Regions from separate parts of the Ruminiclostridium herbifermentans genome, predicted to be linked through region 1. Evidence: riboswitches for the same ligand, from Rfam matches in the RefSeq annotation. Region 1 holds a riboswitch; the other holds the start of a gene.
What was found. Region 1 has a riboswitch for thiamine pyrophosphate ahead of thiD (bifunctional hydroxymethylpyrimidine kinase/phosphomethylpyrimidine kinase). Riboswitches for the same ligand answer to the same signal wherever they lie in the genome.
Positions count from the first base shown of each region.

Region 1 (8,219 bases):
AAAGGTTCCTCCTGATTAGCACCTACAAAAGCAGCTATCATAGCCGACAACATGCAACCTGTACCAGTGACTTTTGACATGGTAGAATGCCCATTTCTTATAATATAAGCCTTTTCACTGTTTGCAACAATATCAATTGCTCCTGTTATAACAATAATTGCTCCTGTCCTTTTGCTTAATCTTTTTGAAAAAGCAACAACCTCATCCAGATTTAATTCCGTAACCGCATCACTGACATTAGCATCAACTCCCTGAGTTGTTCCGCTGCCTTTATCTACTGTCTTAATCTCAGAAATATTTCCACGAATGACGCTGAATTTTATATTTTCCAGCAAATCAAAGGTTGTATTGGTTCTAAAGCTTGATGCTCCTGCTCCAACAGGGTCTAGCACAATTGTATGAGAAAGTTCATTTGCCTTCTTGCCAGCTTTAAGCATAGAGTTAATAGTTCTGCTGTTGAGTGTTCCAATATTGATGTTCAAAGCCGTGCATAAAGAAGTAATTTCTTCAACCTCCTTCACATCATCAGCCATAATGGGCGAAGCCCCGCAAGCCAAAAGTACATTTGCCACATCATTTACAGTTACATAATTGGTAATGCAATGTACCAGTGGGTGTTTATTATTTATATTATCAAAAATTTTTGTAAACATATATATGTTCATGTCTCACAGCTGCACAAAACTACAAAATGACATGAACCTCGCACCTCCCTTGAGATTTAATTTATCTGTTCAATTTTAATACTCACCAAACAACCAAGGTAGTATTCATGTATGTTTATGGGTGTATTTTTTACAATTATTCAGAAAGCTCTAAATTTTTTGCTATCACACTAAATGAACCATGGATGGTGAATGTGGAAAGCAACTAAAGCATTTATGAACTCAAAAGCACATCATTTATGTAAATAGCACCTACATCAGCAAAAAACGCTTGCGTTTTTTGAGACTCGAAAGTGTACCATGTAAGCACCAACTATACTTTTGAGTTAATTCCAAAGGTATGGTCTAGAGGACCACTTCCCTTGCCTAAATTCAAATTTGCTTTTAGGGCACCTGATATATATTTTTTCCCATTGCTAACGCATTCCGCCATATTGTAGCCCATAGCCATATTGCTTGCTATTGCAGAAGATAACGTACAGCCTGTACCATGCGTATTATCATTATCAATTCGTTCCCCATAAAACCATTGATACTTGCCCTTATGATACAGCAAATCATTTGCATCATTTAGCTGATGCCCACCCTTTATCAAAATTGCACCACTGTATTTCTGTGCTATTTTTTCTGCAGCATAAACCATATGTTCCGCTTTTGTTATATGTATTCCACTCAGCACTTCTGCTTCTGGTATATTGGGCGTAATAATATCTGCAACAGGAATAAGCTTTTCTACTAAAGCAGTTACAGCTTCATCAGCCAAAAGCTTACTGCCGCTCGTAGAAATCATAACAGGGTCCAATACAATTTTTTTTGCATTTTCATTAATTAATTTAGCGGCTATGGTTTCTATTAATCCTTTGCTTGAAACCATTCCAATTTTAATAGCATCGGGGTAAATATCACTGAAAATACTGTCTAATTGTTTTTCTAAAAAATCAGCTGGTACTTCCATAATTCCAAATACACCAGTTGTATTTTGAGCTGTAAGTGCCGTTATAGCACTCATTGCATAAAGCTTATGTGCTGTAATTGTTTTGATGTCCGCCTGAATTCCCGCTCCACCACTACAGTCACTGCCTGCTATTGTTAAAACTGTCTTCATATATGGTTTTCTCCCTTATATTGTGGCAAGGCGACTAATTCAATATTTACCTGTATGTTTTAACTATCTCAACTTTCACAAATTCATTTTTATGATCAAGCTTATCAAGGGATTATTGAAAGAATAAGAACTTTAATTAGAATGGTTCATATTTCTATCATTTATTTAAAAGAAATTAATAATAAACAAAAAGTGCCTATCCTAGAGAATAGGCACCACATTATTTCTAAATAAATGCTCCCTACGACAGTATTAACTGACAGGTTCAAAGGGTCAGACAATGTCTTCTCAACTTAATTAGTTCCCCTGCACAAAATTATTTAATTTAATAGCATTATATTCGTACTATGCTATAATGTCAAGCATATTATTGCGTTATGAGTATATAGTTTACTGATGCTTAATTGAAAAAATTATTTCCATCCTAAAATCATAAGCAGCGGAGTTAACTTTACAAATTTGCATAAGTGGAAGAAGCGGAATCTAAGCTTCTTTTTCCAGATAATCAACCAAAAATTCCGAATTTTTTTCAACACAGCCGACACAAGAGAGCCTTCTACCTTGTCTTATTTCTTTACACTTTAAATCTCCAGCATGCTTTAAAAAGTAATTCTCTAATTCAGATAATTGATTCTCTGCTGAGCAGTTCTGTAAAATGTACCTTGCTGCATAATAGGCACCACACATTCCTTCTGGCGCATTACCACCACCAAAACTCCTAAATACATCAATGGTATTTTCCTTTATTTCAAATTGGTTTTTAAATGCACAAAGTACAGCTTGAGCACAATTCATCTTCTGACAGCCTTCTTTACCAAGATAATAATTTTTGGCACTATTTACTGCTGAATTCAAATAATCAACTGAATTATATAACTCAACCTGCCACTTGCCATTTTCATATTTTATAAGGTTTAAACAAGCATTCTTTATAATTGTAGTCCCAGTATCAATTGTATTGTCTGAAACAAATTTTAGTATGGATTTTATCATTGCTCCATGAGAAACAATAATAATCTTTTTCCCCTCATATTCTTTTACTATGTAATCCAATGCTCTTCTGGTTCTTTCAGCCAATTCATTATCGCCTTCTTTACCGGGAATAATACCATCTGAAAAAATCTGTTTCTGCTGCTCAAGTGTCATCCCTGAACCTTTTCCAAAATCTCTTTCTATAAAATCGTCTATGGTGGTTATTTCATTTATTCCAACACTTTCACCAATAATTTTTGCAGTATTTAATGCCCTTTTAAGAGGACTTGACACTATAGCATCCCATTGAAATTTTTTTAGATGCTTTGCTACTAAATATGCTTGCTCTTCTCCATTTTTGTTTAATTCAATATCTTCTCTTCCTTGAATCATTTTTTTTGTATTCCAATCAGTTTCACCATGACGTACTATACAAATTTCTGTAACCATTGCTAAAATCAATATTCCATACTAGGTACAAACTTAAATAATGTACCATCTGGACTATGAACCTCCCCTTATATAATCAATACCGTAAAATTATAACGTATATTAGTCAGCTGTTTCTAGACCCAAAATTTCTATTATTAACTTAAAAAGTTCATAATCTTGTAATTTCATCAGAGCATCTAAAACCAGTCCTAATTAATCATTCTTTTTTGCAAAAATAAAGTAGCCGATTGGTCCAAATATATTTATAAATAGAATGATGAGCACCCATATAAACTTCTTTCCTAATCTTAATCTTTGAATATCACACTTATATAAATCTACTAATGCAAATATCTTTAGAATAATTTCTACTACTAAATAAGGTATTACTAATTTAATGTCAAAAGGCATAGTTTTCCCTCCAATACATTGTATTTCCAAATATGTAAACATATATGTCTAAATCTATGATAGTATATTACCAAATTGATATAAATAAATCTACTCATTCATAAAAATAATAAAACTCAATATTGATTATTATGATTACATCTCTTGATTTCTAAATGATAGTATACTTAATGCTATAAATACAACAATTAATAATATAGAACAATAAACAGGTGCCAAATTATTTATAGCATACCAACCTTTTCTTACTAATAAAATCTGATTGCCCTTAAGAGTTGCTGGTGTATAATAACCAATTATTTTTTCAATGTAACCAGTAAGGTTAATTATTGTGAAACCAAGAAATGAACATATCCCTGCTACTGTCAAATTTGATGCTATCGTACTAAAAAAAGTAGTCATTGTTATAAACACCATAATATATAGAAAATAATAAGCAACTGCTATTATAAAGCCCGAGAAATTAAACCGATGAAATAAAACTATAGTATAATAAATAAATGCTGCAGACCCCAATGTTAAGGATATGAGAATTAAAAAACTTTGAGATAATAATTTACTAAAAATGTATCCACTCTTAGAAACAGGTTTTGTTGTTAAAAGCATTAAAACGCCATTCATTTTTTCTTCTACAACAATATTCATTGTAGTAAAAATAAGAATAACTACTTGAATTTGATTTAGATTTTTGAAAAATTGATCATATGCATCAAATACAGTAGGTTTTGGTATTACTATGTGCGCAGTACCAGATATACTTTTTATAAGTTCAGGAGCTGCTAATGCAGAAATAGGACTCAATATACCAAATATTATAAATAATAAAGGCATAACAATAATTTTTCGAGTTTTCACCATCTCTTTAAATTCTTTAGCTATTAATACCCTTTGGTTCATTCTTTTTCAGCACCTCCATAAAGATATCTTCTAGTGACGGTTCAACTCGTTTAAATTCCAATAATCCCCAATTGTTATTACTAATAACTTGTGGTATTATCCTTTCAATTTCTTCACCATTTTTGGATAAAAACTCAATCCCACCATCAATACTATCTTTAATATCTAAAAAATATTCATAATTACTTAAACATTTTATTATCTCATCATTTCTAGCTGACGTTTTTAGATTATACTTTAAATGAAAATATTCCTTTTTTAAATTTGTAATTGAATCTTCAACCAGAAGATTCCCCTTATCTAATACGCAAACTTTATCACATACACTTTCAACATCATTTAAAATATGTGTTGAAAAAAAGACAGTTGTCTCACCAGAAAGTTTTTTAATTATATCAAGAATCTCTTTTCTGCCAATAGGGTCTAATGCTGAAGTTGGTTCATCTAATAGAACAACTTTAGGATTATGAATAAGGGTCTGTGCGATACCAAGTCTTTGCTTCATTCCTCTCGAATAGCTTCCAATAGGCTTTGAACTATCCTCTAATCCTACTATGTCAAGTAGTTTTTTAGTTCTTTCCCTAATGACTGATTTCTTTAAATTAAAAATGTTACCACAAAAATATAAGTATTCTTTTGCTGTCATCCATTTATAAAATGAAGGAACATCAGGTACAAAACCAATATCATACTTGTATTTTGTATCATTGAAACATATCTTATTTGATGCAATATATATTTCGCCTGAAGTAGGTTTTGCAAGACCTAATAGCATTCTGATCGTCGTAGTTTTTCCAGCACCATTAGGACCTAAAAAGCCGTACACAGAACCATATGGGACATTTAAATTTAAGTTGTTTACTACTGTAGTATTCTTATATACTTTTTTAAGGTTTATAGTCCTAATTGCAAGCATATTAATATCCTTTCTAACAAGCCTAAAACCATAATCTACTCTGTAGGAATTTTTACATCAACGTTATAATTAGGCAATAACAATTTATCAGGATCATCATATTTGATTTTTATAGGTATAACTGTTTCGCCGTCCTTTTTGCCTCCCATAACAGAAACCTCAATTATTGTGCCTTTAAGGACTTTATTCTTCGCTGAAATTGGAATAATCTCTACTTCAGTTCCTTTAACAATTCCTTCTATTTGGTCTTCTGGAACATCTGCCTCTATGTATAAATTTTCAAGACTAATTATGTTCAATATTTTCTGATTTTTGTTAACATATGTGCCCTCATCAACATATATATCATTTATAATTCCTTGGTTTAATCCTGATGTAATTTCATTATTCCTAATTTTGGAGTTATTTATTTTCTCTTGAAGTCTTTTAATATCCTCTTCTAATATGCTTATTTTTTGGTTTTGTATCTCTATTTGGATACTTTCTGATGCCTGATTGGGTTTATCTAATGTAATTAGTTGTTGGTTAAGTGCAAGGATTGACTCATTAATCTGATATTGTGTGTTTAACTTATATGCTTCTAATTCATTCTCAATGTCATTTATTTTTTTTTCATTTTCTTCAACTACAATAGCAGATTTGTCCAACTCACTTTTAGAAATAGCTCCCTCATTATAAAGTCTTTGATTTAACTCCATATCTTTTTTTGAGTTTAAATAATCTTTATTTGCTTTCTCTAAATCACTTTTATATTTCCTTATTTCCGGGGTATTATTTGTTTGAATTAATTTTAGCTGCTTCTTTAAGTTTTCTATCCTTTCCATTAAATTAGACTTCTCATTATTAGAAATAGATTGATTACTTTTCCCATATGTTTCATTATACCTAATTTTTTCCAATTCAAGTTTCTCTAGCTTTAATTGACTTTCTTTCTCTGCTATTTGATTCTCAATATCTTCCATACTAATTTGAACCAGAGGATCGTTTTTGTTTACTTTTTGTCCCTTCTTTACAAGAACTTTTTCAATTACTACAGGGATATCAGCTATTATATCATTCGAAATCTCTGCTTTTACTTCACCTGATATAAGGTTAAAATCATTTATATTACATGAACTTGTAAAAAGCAAAACAAAACAAAGAAAAATAGAATATATTAATCGTTTCATAATAGGTATCCTTTCAAAAGCTTCTTGCATATATATAATATCTATTCTGCTAAGCAAAACAATCCTTTTTGTCCAAGTTGCTGAATAGCATAAACTAATTCAGTTTCAATTTGCAAAGCCATATCAGCATCTTCAGTATATAATAATACTACTTCTGAAACAATATCTTTTACAGTTTTTGTGTTATTATTTTGGATTCTTACAATAACTTCAAATAATGACTCCGTTATTTCATACGTACTAATCTTGTCATTTTCATTTAAAAACAATAGCCAATTGTCTCTTTCATCAAATTCTATAAATTCCTTATTTTGAATCAAATGGTTAGTGGTCTTATAAACATCATATTTCAAGTCAACAACAGAAGCTTTTGGAACAAGTTTTATCTTACAATCATTTATATCAGTATAATCACTTTGATTCCATATCAAATAATCACCTTTTTTCTCTAATATCACATTTAAGTATTGAGTATAGCTTATAATATCTATTATGACGGGATTAATATCATTTCTTTTTTCAAGAACCTTTTTAGAATAACTTTTCAATTTCTCTAGGAGCACAAATTGATCTGTTACTTTAGAAGCCTCGTCTTTATCGTAAAGATTAACTTCCTCGTAGAAAGCATCCAAATAATTTATGAAATCATTAACACTTGGAAATGCTTTTATCAATAGTTTTATTTGATACTTAAAAATTCTTTTAATTCCAGAATCATAGAAAATAGTTTTCTCGAATTTTTCTTGGAAACTTTCTGGAACTGTATTGATGGAATGAACAAGAATGTTACTGTTTTTATATTGTCTTCCCTTTTCAATATGCTCCTTCAAATTTGAGACCTTAAGAGTTACATTATATTTTTCAGGTTCCCTATATAACGGTGATGCAGGGTCCGTGGATATTTTTATATAAATTGCCTCAATATAGTGAGCATATTCACTGTTTATCTTCCAGAATGCTTCTCTATCTGCTTTTAAATCATCTATTGTTTCACCAGGAATAAAATAACAGAAATATACATGTATATAAACTTTTTCATCATATAACATGTCCAAAGTATCATATAATTCTTTATTTGAGTAATAAAAAGCATCTTTTGTTATTTTTCTTACGTTCTCAGATATTGTTTCAGGTGATATGTCAAACAAAAGATTCTTAGTTACCTTTTTGAATTCATGCACTATTTCCCTAGTCGGTAGCCTCCAGAATCCAAATGAAAAATCTACATCAAGATTTTCTTCACGTATTGCTTCTAAGTATTCAAAATATTTAGGAGCATTTGGAAGAGGATCAAAACAAACGTACATGTTCTTATACCCATGTGCCATCGCTTGCTTTACAGTTTTTACTATTTGCTCTTTTTTTAAAAACATACATTTTGAACGCCTGTTCAATATATTTTGTGCATCCCTTCCTCCACCACATATTGAGCAATTAATGGGGCACCCCTTTCCAGTTAATAAGTAAAATGTGCTACTTAAAGGTATATCTGTTGGAATAAAGTCCGCTACAAGGCTACTTTTTTCAAAGTAATAGTTTTTTCCATAATCGTAGTTATATAAATATTTGCTGTAATTAGCATATTCTATATTTTCAAGATCCTCAGGCGTACTAATATAAGAAATTTCATTTTTAATAATATCATTATTTGA
Region 1 is NZ_CP061336.1:112,846-121,064, reverse strand. It holds gene thiM (hydroxyethylthiazole kinase) at 1-653, opposite strand, end outside; gene thiD (bifunctional hydroxymethylpyrimidine kinase/phosphomethylpyrimidine kinase) at 979-1,770, opposite strand; TPP riboswitch at 1,992-2,088, opposite strand; gene EHE19_RS00505 (histidine phosphatase family protein) at 2,254-3,192, opposite strand; gene EHE19_RS00500 (PLDc N-terminal domain-containing protein) at 3,388-3,585, opposite strand; gene EHE19_RS00495 (ABC transporter permease) at 3,721-4,482, opposite strand; gene EHE19_RS00490 (ABC transporter ATP-binding protein) at 4,457-5,398, opposite strand; gene EHE19_RS00485 (HlyD family secretion protein) at 5,434-6,567, opposite strand; gene EHE19_RS00480 (B12-binding domain-containing radical SAM protein) at 6,609-8,219, opposite strand, start outside.

Region 2 (8,219 bases), 1.8 Mb from region 1:
AAGCAGCATTAATGTTATTAATCAAGTACATAGATGGCAAAATGAGTTTCTGCAAGAGAAGGGCTCACGAGTTATATATCTATCTGATGAATTTTATATTAATGCTGAAATGGACATTCCAAATTATAAATCCTATGAAGGCTTTCCGCAAATAGAAAATGGAGTTGGAATGCTAGCACTATTTATAAATGAAGTAACTGAGGCATTAAAAAGTAAAGATACTTTAAAATTAGCTCAAATGTGGAAAAATGGGAAGTCTAGTTGCAAGGATACTTTACAGGACTGTGATACAAGGGAAATTAAAATTCAGTCAAAAAGACATATAAGTATTGCTACAGGTAGACTTGTTTATAAAAATATATTAAAATTGGTTAGTGATATATTAAAGGTTTTTGAAGGAATAGATGTAAATGTCTATGATATAGAAAATAATTTTTTTGGTGAACATGTTAATGTCTGTGGATTGCTGACCGGCAGGGATATTGTTGAGCAACTGAAGGACAAGCAGCTGGGGCAGGAATTATTAATAAGCAGGAGCATGTTAAGAGCAGGAGAACACGTACTATTAGATGATTATACTGTTGAACAAATAGAAGCTGAATTGCATGTTAAAATCCGCATTGTTGAAAATGATGGGGCTGATTTTGTGAGTGCAATCATAGGTGAATTCTAATTTTAGATTCAAAATTAATTTCGCTGCTAATTTAATGCAATTATTATAGCAGCAAAATATTGTTTATTTTAGTACTTGTATTTAAGAGGGAAAGCTATGTAATTAATCTAAATTAGAGAACGGAAAATATCAGCATTTTAGTAGTTGTTCTTAATAAATTCGGAGGTGTAAGCTTTGAGTAAGCCTATTGTGGCAGTGGTTGGAAGGCCAAATGTTGGGAAATCAACATTTTTTAATTATTTAGCAGGCAGAAGAATTTCTATTGTAGAGGATACCCCAGGTGTTACAAGAGATAGGATATATACCGAGATTGAATGGAGAAATAAAAAGTTTACTCTAATTGATACAGGTGGTATAGAGCCATATTCAGAGGACATAATAATGCAGCAAATGAAACGTCAAGCTGAGATTGCAATAGAGACTGCTGATGTTATAATTTTTATGGTGGATGCAAAAGATGGTATGACAGCCACAGATAAAGAAGTGGCAACAATGCTGAGAAAATCAAATAAGCCTGTTATCCTTACAGTAAACAAGGTAGATAAAGTTGGAGATCCTCCGCCAGAGGTATATGAATTTTATAATTTAGCTATTGGTGATATGATTGTTATATCTTCAGTGCATGGCTTAGGCATGGGAGATTTGTTGGACGCTGTTTTTGAGCATTTTCCAGAGGATATTGATGATGATGAGGATGAGGATGTCATTAAGGTTGCTGTTGTTGGTAAACCAAATGCAGGAAAGTCATCCCTTATTAATGCAATACTTGGAGAAAACCGTGTTATAGTCAGCAATATCCCAGGTACTACTAGAGATGCAATTGATACTCATATAGAGATAGAGGGTCAAAAGTATACATTTATTGATACTGCTGGTATTAGAAGGAGAAGTAAGATAAATGAAAATATAGAAAAATATAGTGCGATTAGATCATGGACTGCCATTGAGCGTGCGGATGTATGTTTAATAATGATTGACGCTGTGGATGGAGTTACTGAGCAGGACACAAAAATTGCAGGCTATGCGCATGATCAGGGAAAAGCCGCAATTATAGTAATAAATAAATGGGATTTAGTTGCAAAGGAAACTGGAACATTAGAGGAATATAGGAGAAAAGTTTATGAAAGTCTTGGTTTTATGACATATGCTCCGGTACTATTTATTTCAGCTAAGACAGGACAGAGAGTTAATAAGATTTATGAACTTATCAAATATGTGGCAGAACAGGCTTCATTCAGAATTTCAACAGGAATGTTGAATGACTTAGTAAATGAAGCAGTTGCGATGGTACAGCCTCCTTCTGATAAGGGAAAGAAATTGAAAATTTATTATATGACTCAGACTGGAATAAAGCCGCCGACTTTCGTTATATTTGTCAATGAGACGCAGCTGTTTCATTATTCATATGAGAGATATATTGAAAATCAGTTAAGAAAGAATTTTGGTTTTGAAGGTACTCCTATTCGGTTTATTCATAGGCAGAGGGACAAAGAATAAACTCGACAGTATAGTTTGTGCGAACATGGTGCATTGTCGAGCTTTTATAGTTAGTAGTTAGAATGGAGGTTAGTATGGGGCTTTTTATTATTAGATGCATTTTAGTTTTGATTATTGGGTATCTTTTAGGTAGTATAAATACTTCAATAATTGTAGGAAAATGTTATGGGATTGATATTCGTAAGCATGGAAGCGGAAACGCAGGAATGACGAATACCTTAAGAACATTAGGCAAAGTCGCTGCAGTTCTTGTGGTGTTAGGTGATATATTAAAAGGAGTATTATCATATATAATTGGTAATATTATTTTGAATTCTGCAGCAATGGATGGTGTTTTTGGAAGCCAATTATCAACTGTAGTTGGCATTGGAGGTATGGCAGGTGGTATAGCTGCAATTATTGGACACAATTGGCCCCTATACTTTGGATTTAAAGGCGGCAAAGGAATTCTAACATCCTTCGCAGTTGTTATGATGATGGACTGGCAGCTAGGGCTTATACTTTTTGGTATATTTTTAGTTGTTGTTATAATTACAAGGTATGTTTCGTTAAGTTCTATTACTGTATGTGTAGTATTTCCTATAGCAGCATATATTAAGGGGAATGGATTAGTATTTTCAGTATTTGCTGCTATTTTATCTTTGCTGGCAATATGCAGACATAGTGCAAACATTAAAAGACTTATAAATGGTACTGAATCAAAAATTGGCGCTAAGAAAAAGGACATTGAAAGATAATACAGGAGGTAAATATGAATAAAAATGTTGCAGTTATTGGTGCAGGTAGTATGGGTATAGCTATGGCAGTATTATTATCTAAAAATGGTAATAATGTTAAAGTGTGGTCGCCTATGAGCGATGAAATCAACATGCTTAAAGAGAACAGAGAACATCTTACCAGATTGCCAGGAGTTAAAATTCCAGATAGTGTTGAATTTACTACGGATATTTACATTGCTGCTAAAAACTGTGATGTTGTAGTATTGGCTGTTCCTTCACAAACAACAAGACAAAACTGTAAGGCACTATCAAGTATAATTTCAAAAGATACTATTGTAGTAACATGTTCTAAAGGTATTGAGGATGATACATGTAAGTTGCTTTCTGAAATAATGCATGAGGAGTTGCCTCATAATAATATTGCTGTTTTATCAGGGCCAAGTCATGCTGAGGAAATAGCACGAGATGTTCCTACAACAGTAGTAGCAGCATCAGAAAAAAATGAAGTGGCACAATATTTGCAGGATTTATTTATGACACCAAATTTCAGGGTATACACTAATACGGATGTTATTGGTGTAGAACTAGGAGGAGCATTAAAAAATATTATTGCTTTATGTGCTGGAATATCTGACGGATTAGGCTATGGAGATAACACTAAGGCTGCTCTGATGACGAGGGGGATAACTGAAATCTCTAGACTAGGAGTTGCAATGGGAGGAAAAGCTGATACGTTTTCAGGACTTACTGGAGTTGGAGATTTAATTGTTACTTGTACAAGTATGCATAGCAGAAATAGAAGGGCTGGAATATTAATAGGACAGGGCAAGAGCGTTCAACAGGCGTTAGAAGAAGTAAATATGGTGGTTGAAGGAGTAGCAACTACAAAGCCAGCATATGAATTAGCAAAAAGACTAGGAGTATCTATGCCAATAACTAATGAGGCTTATGATGTTTTATATAAAGGAAAGGATCCTAGAAAAGCAGTTGGAGATTTGATGACAAGGGACAAAAAGAATGAAATGCAATAGTATAATAGCTTTAATTTAAAAAGCTATTATTGCGATATTATTCAATCTAAAAAGAAATCTAGCTATAAGATTATCATAATATATAGTTTATAAGCTTTTTAAGGAATTTGCTGTATATTATTAATAGCTGAATAGCATTAGATTTAAATTGTGATTTTAATAAATGTGATTTTAATAAAATTGAATGATTATTAATGATTATTATTAAATAAAAAACTCATGATAAAAATTTTGAGTTTTTTATTTTTTTGTAATATTAACTTATTTCGTACATATATTTAATATTGAACAAGACAAATATGCATAGTCCCAATAGGGCATGTAGCAATATAGGGGAGGGTTCTAGGGTGGAAAAATTCAATATATACCAGCAGATAGCTGAAAGAACTCAAGGGGATATTTATATAGGTATTGTGGGACCTGTTAGAACTGGGAAATCAACTTTTATAAAAAGATTTATGGATTTGTTGGTTATTCCTAACATAGAGAACACATATCAAAAGGAAAGGGCTATAGACGAACTTCCACAGAGCGCATCTGGAAGAACTATAATGACTACTGAACCTAAATTCATCCCCAATGAGGCAGTTGAAATATCTATTGATCAAAATGTACAAATGAAAGTAAGGATGATTGATTGTGTGGGATATATGGTGAAGGGTGCTATGGGTCACTTGGAAAATAATGCTCCAAGAATGGTATCTACGCCATGGTATGACTATCAAATTCCGTTTGAGGAAGCAGCAGAAATTGGAACGAAAAAAGTAATTAATGAACATTCAACAATCGGTATTGTAATTACAACAGATGGAAGCATTGCAGATATCGAAAGAGAAGATTATGTTGAAGCAGAAAAGAGAGTAATTAGTGAATTAAAGTCAATTGACAAGCCATTCGTAATAATAATTAACTCAACCAGTCCAAGAAGTGAAGAAACACTGAAATTACGTGATGAGTTAGAACAAAAGTATGGAGTAGCAGTAATAGCAATGGACTGTCTGCAAATGAGAATTGATGATGTTGATATTATAATGGAGAAAATATTGCAGGAGTTCCCAATATCAGAAATAGGCATAAATATACCAAGATGGGTTGAAGCTCTTGATGATTCTCATTGGCTAAAAAGTGAAATAATTGAATCAATAAGAAATACTTTCAGTTCTACAAGCAGAATTAGAGAAATAAAATCTGCTGTGAGTTCCTTTGAAAATTATGATTTTTGTAAAAGGGCCACTATTGACAAAGTTAGTTTAGGTGAGGGTACTGTATTAATTGATTTATCAACCGTTGATGGTTTATTATATAGAATTTTAAGTGAAGAATCAGGAATGGAAATTGAGGGTGAGCACAAATTAATAAGCTTGATTAAAGATTTGGCAAGAATCAAAAAAGAGTATGACAGAGTAGAGTATGCTCTCCATGAAGTAAAAGTAAAGGGCTATGGAATGGTTTCTCCTCAAATGGATGAACTTACTCTAGAAGAACCTGAAATAATCAAGCAAGGCAATAGATATGGGGTTAAGCTTCATGCAAGTGCACCTTCAATTCACATGATTCGTGCGGATATAGAGACTGAGATAGCGCCAATGGTAGGAACTGAAAAGCAATCTGAAGAGTTGGTTTCATATTTGTTAAAAGAATTTGAAAATGATACTACTAAGCTTTGGGAATCAAATATATTTGGAAAATCTCTACATGAATTAGTGCAGGAGGGCTTGCAGAACAAACTATTTAGGATGCCTGAGGATGCTCAAATGAAGCTGCAGGAGACACTGCAGAAAATAATTAATGAGGGCAGCGGCGGCTTAATTTGCATAATTTTGTAGAAATATAATAAAGCAGTTATAGCTTTCACCACATTTAAACAAGTATGCCTAATAGTATTAAAAGTTAATCAACCTTTGAAGTTTAAAATTGAGGAACTTATTTAAATAATATATAAATCATATTGATGTGTATCCCGATTGGGACGCAACCTAAGAATGGATATAAGAAATGCGGAAATGTTGCTATGGCACCTTTTCCGCATTTCTTATGTTTTTGTTTAAGTACATTCGAAAGCAAATGTAATAACTAGTTTAAATTAAATTTTAACTGTTGCCACATTATTCTGTTCTATAAATCTCTTTAAAGGTTTATAAAGGGCAACAACCAGTACAGAAGAAATGAAAAATTCAGGCAGCATGTAGCTTCCATTATAGATAAGTGAATAGAGGTATATATTCATTCCTTCAGGAGCGTACATGTACCATAAAAAAACTCCCGAGATAAAATGAAAAGTAAATCTTCCAATCATAGCTATAAAAACGCTGGCTATCATTGTAAAAATGTTCTTCCTAAATAGACCTGCGAATCCAAGCATACCAAATGCAAAGATATAATCAAGGAAAATACCAACAGGATGATAGGAAAACTTTGTTCCTAGTGCAAACTGAAGAAATCCATAAACTAAACCTACCAGAACGCCATGCTTGCTGCCCCATCTGATAGCGAAAATAATAATGGGAATCATGCTTCCTAAAGTCACAGACCCACCGTTTTGAAACTCATAAATCTTTACATAACTCAAAATCATTGCAAGAGCAATCAACACTCCTGCTTCTACCAACATTTTAGTAGACATTTTTTTCATAATAACTCCTCCTTTAATACAGATAACTTAAAATATAAAAATAAATAGACTGAAATAAGACTTTTAGTGTTAAAAAATATTTAATGAATTAGCTTAGTTATACTTCTAAAGCTTACTAAATAAAAAAGTAAGAAGCATAGTATACATAAAAGCATAAAAAAAGTCATACCAGTATGAAAATGCAGTATGACATATTATTCATTATTCATTCCTACGCTGGCATTATCCAGATCAGGTATATGGGTTTTAAGTAAAACATACTTATCTCAGCCGAATTATTTTCAGCTCCCCGAATTTTATTTAGTTGTAATAATTGATGAAAGTTAGTTATATTTCATGTTTTTTAAGGCTATTATTAATCAAAAGGCCACATATTAAAAAAATTTCCAAAAATAAATAAGTTTTGAATATACCAACTTCCAATGGCTATTATATCAATTAACTAAATAAATATCAATAAAAATTCTAAAAATCAAACGAACAAATGTTTGCATTGGTATTTTTATTTGATATAATATATCGTGGTAAGCGAATTGATTATTCTCCAACTTCTATAGTTGAAGGAGCTGATTAGGTTGTCAGCTTATGAGAATACGTACAACCAAACACGATGAAATACCGCTGATGAAATAAAATTTTTCTATAATCGAAAAATAATCGAAAAATTTTATTCTGAACTTAGGTATTATGGCGTGGCTAGTAAAAATGCAAATTTATAATATAAATTTTAATAATACGGATAATGAACTCAATCTTCATAATATTTTTTATTAATTTGATCAGTCAAAATTTATTATTGAAATAGTTTCAAAATTCAGCAAACCCGTGACTGTTAATAATTTAATGATGAAGCTGGGTTGAATAGAAAGGTGAGCAAATGATTAGAGATAATATTTTTATTAAGGGTGCTCGTGAGCATAATCTCAAAAATATTGATGTTGAGATACCTAGAGACAAATTTGTTGTAATTACCGGATTAAGTGGTTCGGGGAAATCCTCATTAGCATTTGATACAATTTATGCAGAAGGTCAGAGACGATATGTTGAATCTTTATCATCATATGCCAGACAATTTTTAGGGCAAATGGAGAAGCCAGACATAGATTATATAGATGGATTATCGCCTGCAATAGCTATTGACCAAAAAACCACTAGCAGAAATCCCCGTTCAACAGTAGGAACAGTTACAGAAATACATGATTACCTCAGATTGCTGTATGCTAGAATAGGTGTACCCCATTGTCCAAAATGCGGTAAGGAAATTGCTCAGCAGACTGTGGATCAAATGGTTGACCAAATAATGGCTTTTGACGAAAATACCAGAATACAGCTGCTTGCGCCTGTTGTAAGAGGCAGAAAAGGGGAATTTCATAAATTAATTGAGGACGCAAAAAAAGGTGGTTTTGTTAGATTAAGAGTTGATGGTCAGGTAATAGATATTAATGATGATATAGTTTTGGACAAAAATAAAAAACACAATATAGAGATTGTTGTTGACAGACTTATTATTCGAAAGGATATTCAAAAGAGACTGGTTGATTCTCTTGAAACTGTTTTACAATTAAGCGGTGGAGTAGTAATTATAGATGTTGTTGGAAAAGAAGAAATACTTCTAAGCCAGAATTTTGCCTGCAGTGATTGCGGAATTAGTATAGAAGAACTTACAC
Region 2 is NZ_CP061336.1:1,896,759-1,904,977, forward strand. It holds gene EHE19_RS07910 (DUF512 domain-containing protein) at 1-673, shown strand, start outside; gene der (ribosome biogenesis GTPase Der) at 848-2,170, shown strand; gene plsY (glycerol-3-phosphate 1-O-acyltransferase PlsY) at 2,245-2,907, shown strand; gene EHE19_RS07925 (NAD(P)H-dependent glycerol-3-phosphate dehydrogenase) at 2,922-3,920, shown strand; gene spoIVA (stage IV sporulation protein A) at 4,268-5,746, shown strand; gene thiT (energy-coupled thiamine transporter ThiT) at 6,004-6,552, opposite strand; TPP riboswitch at 6,744-6,852, opposite strand; gene uvrA (excinuclease ABC subunit UvrA) at 7,430-8,219, shown strand, end outside.
Region 2: another riboswitch for thiamine pyrophosphate. It lies ahead of thiT (energy-coupled thiamine transporter ThiT); the one in region 1 lies ahead of thiD (bifunctional hydroxymethylpyrimidine kinase/phosphomethylpyrimidine kinase).